Regions from separate parts of the Starkeya sp. ORNL1 genome, predicted to be linked through region 3. Evidence: riboswitches for the same ligand, from Rfam matches in the RefSeq annotation. Region 3 holds a riboswitch; each other region holds the start of a gene.
What was found. Region 3 has a riboswitch for thiamine pyrophosphate ahead of thiO (glycine oxidase ThiO). Riboswitches for the same ligand answer to the same signal wherever they lie in the genome.
Positions count from the first base shown of each region.

Region 1: it holds a riboswitch for thiamine pyrophosphate, as region 3 does, so the genes downstream of both, thiC (phosphomethylpyrimidine synthase ThiC) here and thiO (glycine oxidase ThiO) in region 3, are expected to answer to the same signal.
Region 2: it holds a riboswitch for thiamine pyrophosphate, as region 3 does, so the genes downstream of both, thiD (bifunctional hydroxymethylpyrimidine kinase/phosphomethylpyrimidine kinase) here and thiO (glycine oxidase ThiO) in region 3, are expected to answer to the same signal.

Region 1 is NZ_CP048834.1:5,253,071-5,257,252, forward strand. Features, by position in the region: gene thiC (phosphomethylpyrimidine synthase ThiC) at 1-1,573, opposite strand, end outside; TPP riboswitch at 1,656-1,785, opposite strand; gene G3545_RS24745 (response regulator) at 1,947-2,312, shown strand; gene G3545_RS24750 (lytic murein transglycosylase) at 2,384-3,589, shown strand; gene G3545_RS24755 (cation diffusion facilitator family transporter) at 3,792-4,182, opposite strand, start outside.
Region 2 is NZ_CP048834.1:109,585-113,766, forward strand. Features, by position in the region: gene G3545_RS00510 (cytochrome c) at 58-489, shown strand; gene G3545_RS00515 (cytochrome b/b6 domain-containing protein) at 585-1,220, shown strand; gene G3545_RS00520 (DMT family transporter) at 1,301-2,221, shown strand; gene G3545_RS00525 (Lrp/AsnC ligand binding domain-containing protein) at 2,224-2,460, opposite strand; TPP riboswitch at 2,581-2,680, shown strand; gene thiD (bifunctional hydroxymethylpyrimidine kinase/phosphomethylpyrimidine kinase) at 2,739-3,542, shown strand; gene dgcA (N-acetyl-D-Glu racemase DgcA) at 3,686-4,182, opposite strand, start outside.
Region 3 is NZ_CP048834.1:5,833,606-5,837,787, reverse strand. Features, by position in the region: gene G3545_RS27350 (thiazole synthase) at 1-330, opposite strand, end outside; gene thiS (sulfur carrier protein ThiS) at 370-567, opposite strand; gene thiO (glycine oxidase ThiO) at 545-1,558, opposite strand; TPP riboswitch at 1,639-1,769, opposite strand; gene G3545_RS27335 (MHYT domain-containing protein) at 1,845-4,148, opposite strand.

The sequences.
Region 1 (4,182 bases), 580 kb from region 3:
CGTCCCAGGCCCGCGCCGTCGGGTGGCCCTTGGCGAGGTCGGCGGCATGGGCGGCGATCTTGTAGGTGATGACCCCTAGCTTCACATCGTCGCGGTTCGGCAGGCCGAGATGCTCCTTCGGCGTGACGTAGCAGAGCATGGCGGTGCCGAACCAGCCGATCATCGCCGCGCCGATGCCGGAGGTGATGTGGTCGTAGCCCGGGGCGATGTCGGTGGTCAGTGGCCCGAGCGTGTAGAAGGGGGCCTCGCCGCAGACGGCGAGCTGCTTGTCCATGTTGGCCTTGATCTTGTGCATCGGCACATGGCCGGGGCCCTCGATGATGACCTGGCAATCATTGGCCCAGGCAATCTTCGTCAGTTCGCCCAGCGTCTCCAGTTCGGCGAATTGCGCGGCGTCATTGGCGTCCGCAATGGAGCCCGGGCGCAGCCCGTCGCCGAGCGAGAAGGTGACGTCATAGGCCCGCATGATCTCGCAGATCTCGGCGAAGCGCTCATAGAGGAAGCTCTCGCGGTGATGGGCGAGGCACCATTTCGCCATGATGGAGCCGCCACGCGAGACGATGCCGGTGACGCGCCGTGCGGTCAGCGGCACATAGGCCAGCCGCACCCCGGCATGGATGGTGAAATAATCGACGCCCTGCTCGGCCTGCTCGATCAGCGTGTCGCGAAACACCTCCCAGGTGAGGTCCTCGGCGACGCCGCCGACCTTCTCCAGCGCCTGGTAGATCGGCACGGTGCCGATCGGCACCGGTGAGTTGCGCACGATCCAGTCGCGGATGTTGTGGATGTTGCGCCCGGTGGAGAGGTCCATCACGGTGTCGGCGCCCCAGCGGATCGCCCACACCATCTTGTCCACCTCGGCCGCGACCGAGGAGGTGACGGCGGAATTGCCGATATTGGCGTTGATCTTGACCAGGAAGTTGCGGCCGATGGCCATCGGCTCGAGTTCGCCGTGATTGATGTTGGCGGGGATGACGGCACGCCCGCGTGCCACCTCGTCGCGCACGAATTCCGGGGTCACCTCGTCGGGAATCGCAGCGCCGAAATCCTCGCCGTCACGGATCAACTTGCCCATGCGCTCGCGCAGGCCGTTCTCGCGGATGGCGACATATTCCATTTCCGGCGTGACGATGCCGGCCCGCGCATAGGCCATTTGCGTCACCGCCGCACCGCCGCGTGCGCGCAGCGGCCGGCGGGTGACCGGGAAGGTTGGCACGAGTTTTTCCGGGGAGACATTGCCATTGTCCTCCGGCTTCACCGCGCGGCCCTCATACTCCTCGACATCGCCGCGTGCCCGCACCCAGGCGTCGCGGGCGCGGGCGAGGCCGGCATGGATGTCGATATTGGCGGCCTCGTCGGTATAGGGGCCGGAGGCGTCATAGACGGCGAGATTGGGCTCGCCCGCGGACGGGTGCAGCAGGATCTCGCGGAACGGCACGCGCAGGCCGCGCGCCGCGCATTCGGCATAGATGCGCCGCGAGCCGGGAATCGGCCCGGTGGCGACGCCGATGGCGTCCTGGCCGATGGTGTCTTGGCCGGTGGCGTCCTGGGTGTCGGGATTTTTGGTCGGCATGATGGATCTCCTGAACCGATGGGTTGCGGAGATCCGGGCGCGATGACGTTGGGGAGGAACGGCGCGGTGCGGAGATTCCGCGCGCGCCATTCGGTTCCGATCCCTTCGCCGGCATGACCCGGATCAGGTTCGAAGGGTCATCGCGTCAGCTTGGCTTTCGGCCTCGCCCTGGCGATCTCTCAGCCCCCTACGGGGCTCCCCTTGGAACGTGGTCATTACGGCGGCAATCGATCGGGCTGTCAACGCACACACGCGTTGCTTAAAAGTTTAAAGGGATTCGTAACGATGTTTTCATGAAACCATTGCGCCGCGGGCCACTCGGGAACTCACTGGGGGAAGCCGGTTTATCCCTTCGTAACAAGGGAGTGCAGATGTGAGCACGCCGCGTATCCTGATCGTCGAAGACGACATGTTTGTCGCGCTCGACCTCGAGACTATCGTCTTGCAGGAGGCCGAGGCGGAGGTCGTCTCGGTTGCCAGCGTGTCCGCTGCCGAGCGTGCGGCTGATGACATCGACATGGCGATCCTCGACATCGATGTAGCGGACGGCAAGACCTACGATCTCGCCCGTCGGCTGCGCCAGAGGCACACGCCCTTCATCTTCGTCTCCGCCTCGCGGCGTGATGAATTGCCCGGCGAGTTGAAGGCCGCCCCATTCATCGCCAAACCCTACGATCCCGCGGCCATCACGCGCGAAGTCCGTCGCGCGCTCGCGTACCACGCCCAGGCCGCCGAATAGCATCCACCCCGCTGCCACGTGCCTCCCGCTTGTCGTATAGAGACGTGATCGATCATCGACAGGGGAAGCGCATGCGTGTTCGGCTGGTGGCGGGCGTCGCCGCATTCTTGATGCTGGCGGCGCAGGGCGCGTCCGCCGCGCCGTGCTCCAGTGGTGCCGGTTTTCCCGCCTGGCTCGCCGAGTTCAAGCGCGAGGCGGCGGCCGACGGCATCTCCGCCCGCACCATCTCCTCCGCGCTCGACGGCGTCGGCTATGATGGCAGCGTGGTGAAGCTGGACCGCGGGCAGGGCGTGTTCAGCCAGAGCTTCTTCCAGTTCTCCGACCGCATGGTGGCGAAATATCGCATCGAGCAGGGCGGCGCGCTGATTCGCAAGAATCGCGCGGTGTTCGACCGCATCGAGCAGCGCTTCGGCGTACCGGCGCCGATCATCGTCGCCTTCTGGGGGCTGGAGACCGATTTCGGCGCCAATATGGGGGACAAGCAGACGGTGCGCTCGGTCGCCACGCTCGCCTATGATTGCCGGCGCCCGGAGATGTTCCGCACCCAGTTGGTCGCGGCGCTGAAGATCATCGATCGCGGCGATCTCACCGCGCAGACCATGCGCGGGCCATGGGCCGGCGAACTCGGCCAGTTCCAGTTCCTGCCCGACCACTATCTGAACTATGGCGTCGATTTCGACGGCGACGGCCGGGTCGACCTCTTGCGCTCCACCCCGGACGCCTTGGCCTCGGCCGCCAATTACATCGTCTCGCTCGGCTGGAAGCGCGGCCAGCCCTGGCTGGAAGAGGTGAAGGTGCCGGCCAACCTGCCTTGGGAGCAGGCCGACCTCTCGATCAAGCTGCCGCGCTCGCAATGGGCCGGCTGGGGCGTGCGGCGCGCGGGCGGCGGTGCGTTGCCGGCCGATGGAGTGGGAGCTTCGCTGCTGCTGCCGATGGGCCGCAACGGGCCGGCCTTCCTCGCTTATCCGAACTTCGACATCTACACGCAGTGGAACCAGTCGCTGGTCTACGCCACCTCCGCCGCCTATTTCGCCACACGGCTCAATGGCGCCGGGGCCTATTCGCGCGGGCAGGGCAACATAGCGGTGCTGTCGATGGCGCAGGTGGCGGAATTGCAACGCCTGCTCAACGCGCGCGGCCATCATGTCGGCGGCGTCGACGGCAAGTTGGGCGCGGCGACGCGGGCCGCGGTGCGCACCGAACAGCAGCGCCTCGGCCTGCCGGCGGACTCCTACCCGACGGCCGAACTGATCGCGAAGCTGAAGACGGGCGGATAGTCTTCCACCTCGTCGTCATCCCGCCTTCCAACCAGTCGTCATCCCGGACGGCCGCAGGCCGATCCGGGATCGTAAGAAGGTGTGGGCTGGACTTCGCGCGATCCCGGCTCTACGGCTTCGCCGGAGCCTCTCCTCGGGCTTGCCGGAGGCAAGACCCGTGGGGCCGGGATGACGTCTTACCCTAGGGATGACGTCTCACTAATCAGAGCACCGGAATGCCGGCGTGCTTGGCCTTGGCTTCTGGCTCGACATGGATATTGACGAAGATGTCCTCCACCTCGCGGTGGAGCGCCTCTTCGATGCGGTCGCATATGGCGTGGGCTTCGCTCACCGGCATGTCGCCGGGCACCACGAGGTGGAAATCGACGAAGATCACCCGCCCGGCGTGGCGCGTGCGCACATCGTGCGCCTCGATGGCGCCGACCGCTTCCGCCGCGATCTGGGCGCGGATCTTGGCGAGCGTGTCTTCCGGCACCGCGCCGTCCATCAGTCCGCCGACACTCTCCTTGATGACGCTCCAGCCGGACCACAGGATGTTCAGCGCGACCAGCGCGGCGAGCAGCGGATCGAGGATCGGCAGGCCGGTGAGGATG
Region 2 (4,182 bases), 560 kb from region 3:
CTCTATGTTGCGGCGCAGCGGAGTCGGGAGTGCTTCCGCGTAACCGGGAGCCTGTTCATGATCCGCCGCCTTGTGCTTGCCGCCATGCTCGCCCTCAGCGCCATCACCGTGGTGTCCGCGCAGTCCAACATCGTCGAGCAGCGCGAGGCGCTGTTCAAGGCAATGAACCGCGAGGTGCGGCCGGTCGGCGCCATGCTGAAGGGCGAGACCGCGTTCGATGCTGCCAAGGTGCAGGCGGCGCTCGACCTCGTCATCAAGAATGCGCAGGTGCTGCCGACCATGTTCCCGGCCGGCTCGCAGGACGGCAGCGAAGCGCTTCCGGTGGTGTGGGAGCGCAATGACGAGTTCAAGGCGCTGTTCGCCAAGCTGGGCGATGAGGCGGCGAAGGCCAAGGTCGCGATCACCGACGATGCCAGCCTCAAGGCGAACTTCCCGAATGTGCTGCGCGCCTGCGGCAATTGCCACCAGACCTTCCGCAAGAAGAGCTGATCCATGGATGCGGTGTCCAAGGCGCGCTCCGGCACCGCACTGGCGGGCCAGGCGCCGGCGGTGCTCGCCTGGGACCTGCCGACCCGGCTGGCGAAATGGACGCTCGCGGTGCTGGTGGGGCTCGCCTTCGCCAGCAAATATATGGCGATGTCGGCCTCGTCTGGCACATGTGGAACGGCCTCGCCATCCTCACACTCGTGGTGTTCCGCCTGTTGTGGGGGCTGGTCGGCGGCTCGACCGCTCGTTTCGCCTGGTTCCTTGCCGGGCCCGCCGCGGCGCTGCGCTATGCGGCCGATCTCGTGCGCGGGCGCTCGCCGCGCTATCTCGGCCACAATCCGCTCGGCGGCTGGATGGTGGTGGCGCTGCTGGCGCTCGTCGCGGCGCAGGGCGTGGCCGGGCTGTTCACCACCGACGACATCATCGTCGACGGGCCGCTGGTACGAGTGGCGGGAGAAGACTGGATCAAGCGCGCCTCGGCGCTGCATCAGGACATCTATTGGTGGCTCCTGGGTCTGATAGCGCTGCACGCGCTGGCCAATCTCGCCTATTCGCTGTTCGGCAAGGATAACCTGATCCTCGCCATGTTCACCGGTCACAAGCCGCGCGCGGCCTATGCCGACCAGGCGTCCGCGACGGCTGGCTCGGTCGTGCTGGCGATCGCGTGCCTCGCCGTTTCGGCGGGCATCGTGTTCGGCGGCATCGCGCTCGCCGGGGGCGATCCGTTTCCCTAGCTGAGATCGCGCGGCGGCGCACGGCAGCCATGTAAAGCCGTGCCTTGCCGCAACGGCGCGAACATGCTCCAAGCCGCCGCATGAACGCGCTCAAGGGGATCGCGCTGCAGGTCGGCGCGACCTTCCTATTCACCATCATGTCGGCTTTGGTGCGCATCGTCTCGGAACGGGTTCCGACCGGCGAAGTGATCTTCTCGCGCGCCTTCTTCGCGCTGTTCCCGCTGCTGGCGCTGCTGGCGTTCCGGCGCGAGATCAGCGCCGCGGTGCGCACCGCCAATCCGGTCGGCCACATCATCCGCGGCACCATCGGCGTGTGCTCGATGTTCCTGACATTCTCCGCACTTGCCCGCATTCCGCTGGCAGACGCCACCGCCATCGGCTTCACCGCGCCGCTGGTCACCGTGATCCTCGCCGCGATCTTCCTGCGCGAGACTGTGCAGCTCTATCGCTGGGCCGCGGTGCTGGTCGGCCTGGGCGGCGTGGTGGTGATGCTGTGGCCGCATTTCGAGGGCGGCTTCGAGACGCGCGAGCGTGCGCTCGGCGCCACATTCGCGCTGATGGCGGCGGTGTGCACGGCGAGCGCCATGGTGCAGATTCGCCGCCTGACCGCGACCGAGACCACGCCGGCCATCGTGTTCTATTTCCAGGCATTGGCGTCGCTGGCAGGGCTTGCCACGGCGGCGTGGGGCTGGACGCTGCCGAGCGCGGGCGATGCGGCGCTGCTGCTCACCATCGGCATTCTCGGCGGCATCGGGCAGATCCTGCTCACCGAGAGCTACCGCTATGCGCCGGCTTCGCTGGTGGCGCCCTTCACCTACTCGGCGATGCTGTGGGCGGTGCTGCTGGGCTTCATACTGTTCGCCGAGACGCCCCCGCTGCTGGTGCTGGTGGGCGCGGGGATCGTCATCACGGCCGGCATGTTCGTCATCTGGCGCGAGCGCCGATCGGCGCGGGATGCCGAGGCGGATGCGGCATCGTCGCCCTCCGGCCCGTCGGCCTGAAATCAGAACGCCTTGTAGGTGACGATGGTGCGGGTGTCCTGGATGCCCGGCACGGTCTGTACCTTCTCATTGATGAAGTGACCGATATCGGTGCCTTCCGCGACATAGAACTTCACCAGCAGGTCGAAATCGCCCGCGGTGGAATAGATCTCGGAGGCGATCTCGGCGTCGGCGATGGCGTTGGCCACCTCATAGGAACGGCCGAGCTGGCATTTGATCTGGACGAAGAAAGGGATCATGGCGCGCATCCGTATTTTCAGCGCGCCAAGGGAACAGAAGGGCACGATGCTGGCAACCCCCATAGTCGGTGTTCGCGCTGTACTTGAAAGCGGGTCCCGCTTCGCTTAATTCGACGGGTAACGATCTCGTTGGGGTGTCCGAAAGGGCTGAGAGGCGGTTCCGCCAACCCACGAACCTGATCCGGATCATGCCGGCGGAGGGAACGGGTCGCGCTCATGCCGGGACTTATGCGTCCGGCGTCCGGCGCGTCGCATCCTCCCGGCGGGGAGGACGCCTGATGAAGACCCCCATCGCCGTGACCATTGCAGGCTCGGATTCCGGCGGCGGCGCCGGCATCCAGGCCGACCTCAAGACGTTCTCCGCACTCGGCGTCTATGGCGCCAGCGTCATCACCGCGCTCACCGCGCAGAACACGCTCGGCGTTTCCGGCATCCACGACGTGCCGCCGGATTTCGTCGCGGCGCAAATCGATGCGGTGTTCTCCGATCTCGACGTCGATGCGGTAAAGATCGGCATGCTGTCGCGTCCCGAGGTGATCGAGACGGTTGCCCTCGGGCTCGACCGCCATCGCCTCACCACCGTGGTGCTCGACCCGGTGATGGTGGCCGCGTCCGGCGATCGGCTGCTGGTGCCGGAAGCGGTGGAATCCTTGCGCCGCCTGCTGTTGCCGCGGGCGCTGCTGATCACGCCGAACCTGCCGGAAGCCGCTGCGCTGCTGGATGCAGCGCCGGCAACGAGCGTCACCGAGGCAAGGGCGCAGGCGGAGCGGCTCCTGGCCTACGGGCCCAAGGCGGTGCTGGTGAAAGGGGGGCATGGCGAGGGGCCGGAGAGCGTCGACGTGCTGCTCGATGCTGAGGGTTTCGTTGAATTGCGGGCCCCGCGTGTCGCCACCCGCAACACCCATGGCACCGGCTGCACGCTATCCTCCGCCATCGCGGCCGGGCTGGCGAAAGGCCTGGCGTTGCGGGACGCGGTCGAGGCGGCGAAGCAGTACCTCACCCGCGCCATCGGTCGCGCCGACGACCTGAGCATCGGTCGTGGCCACGGCCCGGTGCACCATTTCCACGCCATCTGGGATTGAAATTCATCCATTGCCATTCCGGAACGGCCGTGAGGCCGTATCCGGGATGGCAAGAAGGTGTTGCGCATCAGCGTCTTACGATCCCGGCTCTTCGCCCTTCGGGCTACGGCCGGGATGACGACATAAAGTTGGTCTCGCGTGTGTCAGCCCCACAGTTCGGGCTTCGGCGGGTAGACCAGGCTGCCTTCATAGTGCAGCGCCGGCTCGCGGTCGCGGGCGAGCAGCAGCGGGCCGTCGAGATCGACATAGCGCGCCGCGCCCGCCAGCAGCAGCGCCGGGGCCATGGCGAGCGAGGTCGCGACCATGCAGCCGACCATGATGTCGAGCCCGGCGGCGCGCGCCGCCTCGGCCAAAGCGAGCGCCTCGGTCAGCCCGCCGGTCTTGTCGAGCTTGATATTGATGGCGTCATAGCGCCCGGCGAGATGGCTGAGGCTCTCCAGCCCATGCGCGCTCTCATCGGCGCAGACCGGGACCGGCCGGATGATCCGCTCCAGCAGGCCGTCATCGGTAGCCGGAAGCGGCTGCTCGACCAGGGTGACGCCGGCGCTGGCACAGGCGGCGAGGTTTGCCTCGAGATTCGCGGCGGTCCAGCCCTCATTGGCATCGATGATGAGTTCGCATTCCGGCACCGCCGCGCGGA
Region 3 (4,182 bases):
CACGTCGGGCTGCAGCGTGTCGTCCTCGCCGATCACCTCCAGCTTCACCCAGTCGGTGCCGAACAGTTCGCGCGCCATCTCCGCAGTGGTGACGGCTTCCTTCACCGTCTTGCAGCCGGCGGTGTTGGGCAGCACCTTCACGCCGAGCTCGCGGATCAGCGACCAGAAGCTCTGGCCGGCTTTGGAGGCCCCGGATTCGCGGCGCAGCGACACGGTGACGATCTCCGCGCCGGAAGCCCGGATCGCCGCGGCGAGAATCGCCGGCGAGGGATATTGCGCGGTGCCGAGCAGCAGCCGCGAAGTCACCGCGGTGCCGTAGAACTCGACCATGTCTGGCTTGGGATTGAGTGCGTCCATTCTTGCGTCCTCTCAGCCGCCCTGCATGGGGGCGAGGATTTCCACGCGGTCACCTTCCGCGATCGGCGTGGCGTCGCGCTTGACCGCACGCACCATGGCGCCGTTCAGTGCCGTCGCTACCTTGGCATCGCCGAGCTCGAGTTCGACGATGAGTTCGGCGAGCGTGCGGGCGCCGGTCTGCGACGCCTCACCATTCACGACGATGTTCATCCATCACCTCCGGGAAATGGGCCCCGTCGAACGCCACCTCCGCCGCCCGTCGCGCCAGCGCGGGAGCCAGAAGGAAGCCGTGGCGGTAGAAGCCGTTGACATAGATGGTCTGCCCACGTTTGCGGATGCGCGGCAGATTGTCGGGAAAGGCCGGACGGACATCGGCGCCGATCTCCACCACCTCGGCCTCGCCAAACGCCGGGTGCAGCGCATAGGCGGCGGACAGCAGCTCCAGCATGGAGCGGCCGGTGACGCGGCCGCGCTCGTCATTCTCGATCGAGGTGGCGCCGATCATGAAATGCCCGTCGCCGCGCGGCACCACATAGACCGGGATGCGCGGATGCAGCATGCGCACCGGGCGCTTCAAGGCGATCTCGCGGGTGAACAGCACCAGCATCTCGCCCTTGACGCCGCGGAGATCAGCAAGCTGGTCGCGGGCGGCAATACCCCGGCAATCAACGGTGATGTCGCTCTCGCCGGCGCGGCCGGCTTCGGCATCCAGCCCGTTCTCCTGATAGATGATGGCGACGCCGAGTTCGTCGGTCAGCTTGCGTGTCAGCGCGGCGAGTGCCTTGCGCGGCTCGAGATGGGCTTCGGTGGGAAAGAACAGGCCCTGGTCGAAGCGGCCATCGAGATCTGGCTCCAGCGCGCCGAGCTTCTCGCCGTCGATCCATTCGAAACCCTCGGTGCGCCGGGCGAAGCGCCGCAGATCCGGCAAATCGCGCGGCTGCGCCAATACCAGGCTGCCCTCCAGCGGCACGTCGGGAACCTCGGCGCGCCAGTATTCGAGGGATTCGAAGCCGAGTTCCGCGACCAGCGGCTCCGCGCTCTCGCGCTCGCACCACGGCGCCAGCATGCCGCCGGCGTACCAGGAACAGCCCTGCCCCGAGCCGGGATTGCGCTCCACCACGGTAACCTTCGCACCACGTCTGGCGAAGGCGTGGGCGCAGGTCAGGCCAGCGACGCCGGCGCCGACCACGGTCACACGCATGGCGTTGTCGCCGTCCCAGCGCCCACGCGGCAAGCTCTCCCGCGCGGCCTCGGTCGCGGTTTCGTCATATGCAATGTTCGGAGACGTCACTCGCTCCTCCCTCCGCCAGTCCAAACTGGATCAGGTTCGAAGGGTCGCCATGCCGCTTGCGGAATTTCCGCTTGCGCCGATGGCCTCTCAGCCTCCTGACGAGGCTCCCCTGGACGATTTCGATATAGTCCTTCCCCGGCGCGATGTCACCGTGCCGTCAATAATATTCACGGGCGCAAATAGCCGCGAACGAATGTCAGGCGTGGCGCGGCTGCAGCGTCACCACATTGCCGCGGCGGCTGCGCGCCGCCGACGTCACGGCCCGCTCCAGGCTGTCGCGGCTGAACGGCTTGCCAAGCCGCAGCAGGTCCGGATCGGCGCCTTCGGGCAATTCGGCATAGCCGGTGCCGAGCACCACCGGCAGATTGGGCCAGCGCGCCTTGATCGCCGCGGCAAGCTGTACGCCGGTCATGCCCGGCATCGCCTGGTCGGTGAGCACGACGTCGAAGGTCCGGCCGGATTCCAGCAATTCCAGTGCCTGCATGCCGGTGGAGGCCTCCGCGGTGGCATAGCCGAGGTCCTCCAGCATGGCAGCGGTGGAGGTCAGCACCAGAATGTCGTCATCCACCACCAGCACCGAACTCACGCCCTGCGGCACCGGCGGTGCCTCGGGAACCAGCGCCACCGGTGGCACGACTTCGGGCCGGACGCCGGCGATCGGCAGCCAGATCTCTGCCGTGGTCCCCTCGCCCACCTGGCTCTTGAGCACCAGCCGGCCGCCGGACTGCGCGGCGAGGCCGTGCACCATGGCGAGCCCGAGCCCGGTGCCCTTGCCGACGCCCTTGGTGGTGAAGAACGGCTCGGTGGCTCGGGCCAGCGTCGCCCGGTCCATGCCCGGCCCGTCGTCGCTGACCGAAAGGCAGAAATAATGCCCGTTCGCCAGGCCGCTGCCGTCGCTGCCCTCGGAGGCGTCATTGGCGACTTCCTCCTCGCGCGCCGCGATCACGATGGAGCCGCCATTCGGCATGGCGTCGCGCGAATTCACCGCAAGGTTCAGCAAGGCGAGTTCGAGCTGGTTGGCGTCGACGCGCGCCCGCGCCAGGCCGAGCGGAAAGCGCGTCTCGATGCGCACGCTCGGACCGATGGAGCGGCGCAGCAGGTCCGCCATGCCGAGCACGAGGTCGGGCACATCCACCGGCTCTGGCTTCAGATCCTGCCGGCGGGCGAAGGCGAGCATGCGCTGCGTCAGCGCCGCGCCGCGCTGGGCGCCCTGGATGGTGTTGTCGATCAGCCGGAGCAGGCGCGCATCATCCGGCGCGCGCTTGCGGGCAAGCTCCAGATTGCCGAGGATGACCGCCAGCAGATTGTTGAAATCATGGGCGATACCACCCGTCAGCTGGCCGACGGCCTCCAGCTTCTGCGCCTGCCGCAGCGCCTCTTCGGCGCGTCGGCGCTCGGTGACATCGATCAGGCCGCACAATGTGCGGAGGATGTTGCCATCATCATCGCGCTCGGCAACGGCGGAGAGAATGCAGTCGAACACCCGCCCGTCCTTCGCCACCAGCCGGTATTCCGCCTCGCGCAATTCGCCGCTGGCGAGCAGTCGCGGCCAATGCTCCTCATTGCGCTGCCGGGTGGAATCCGGCGTCATGAAGTCGGTGATCGGATGGCCGATGACGTCCTCGCGCTCATAGCCGAGCAGCGCCAGCCAGCGATCGCTGACCTGCTCGATGCGCCCGTCGGGGCCGAGCGAATGCAGTGGCAGCGGCGTCTTGCGGTAGAGGAAGCGAAAGCGCTCCTCGCTCTCGCGCAGCACGATAGCCTCGCGATCCGCCAGTGAGGCGAACCGCCGGTCGTAGATCGCCGCCATGGCTGCCGCGCACAGGATCACGAAGGTGGCGGCGGTCACCCCGACGACGAGTTGCACACTGCCGACCAGCGCGGGCTCGACGGCGAGGTGGTCAGCGGGATGCATCTGGAAATCGGTGCCGAAGATCGCGACATAGTGCATGCCGGAAATGGCAATGCCCATGGCGACAGCGGCGGCGAGCTTCTGACCCAGCGAATGCGTGCGAAAGGCGAGCCACAGTGCCGCCGTGGACGCGCCGATCGCGATCAGGATGGACAGCACCACATAAAACGGGTCGTAGCTCAGGCGCGCGCCGACATGCATCGCCGCCATGCCGGTATAGTGCATTCCGGCGATGCCGAACCCCATGATGACGCCGCTGAGGGCGATCAAAGGCAGCGTTACCTGGTCGCGGCTGGCGACATAGAACCCGAAGCCGGTGGCAAGCAGCGCGATGATGAAGGAAAGCAGCGTCAGCTGGACATCATAGGTGGCCGGCATCACCGCGCTGAAGGCCAGTATGCCGACGAAGTGCATCGACCAGATGCCGCCGCCGAGCACGAGCGCGGCAGCGCCGAGCCAAGCCCTGCGCCCCCAGCCGTCAGCGTGGCGGATGCGCCCGGCAAGGTCGAGCGCAGTGAAGGACGCCGCCATGGCAATGAGGATCGACAGCGCGATCAGCGATGGGCTTTGGGAGCCGAGCGTGCTCACGGCCGCGGCTCCGGACGCGCGTACGGTTGCGGGC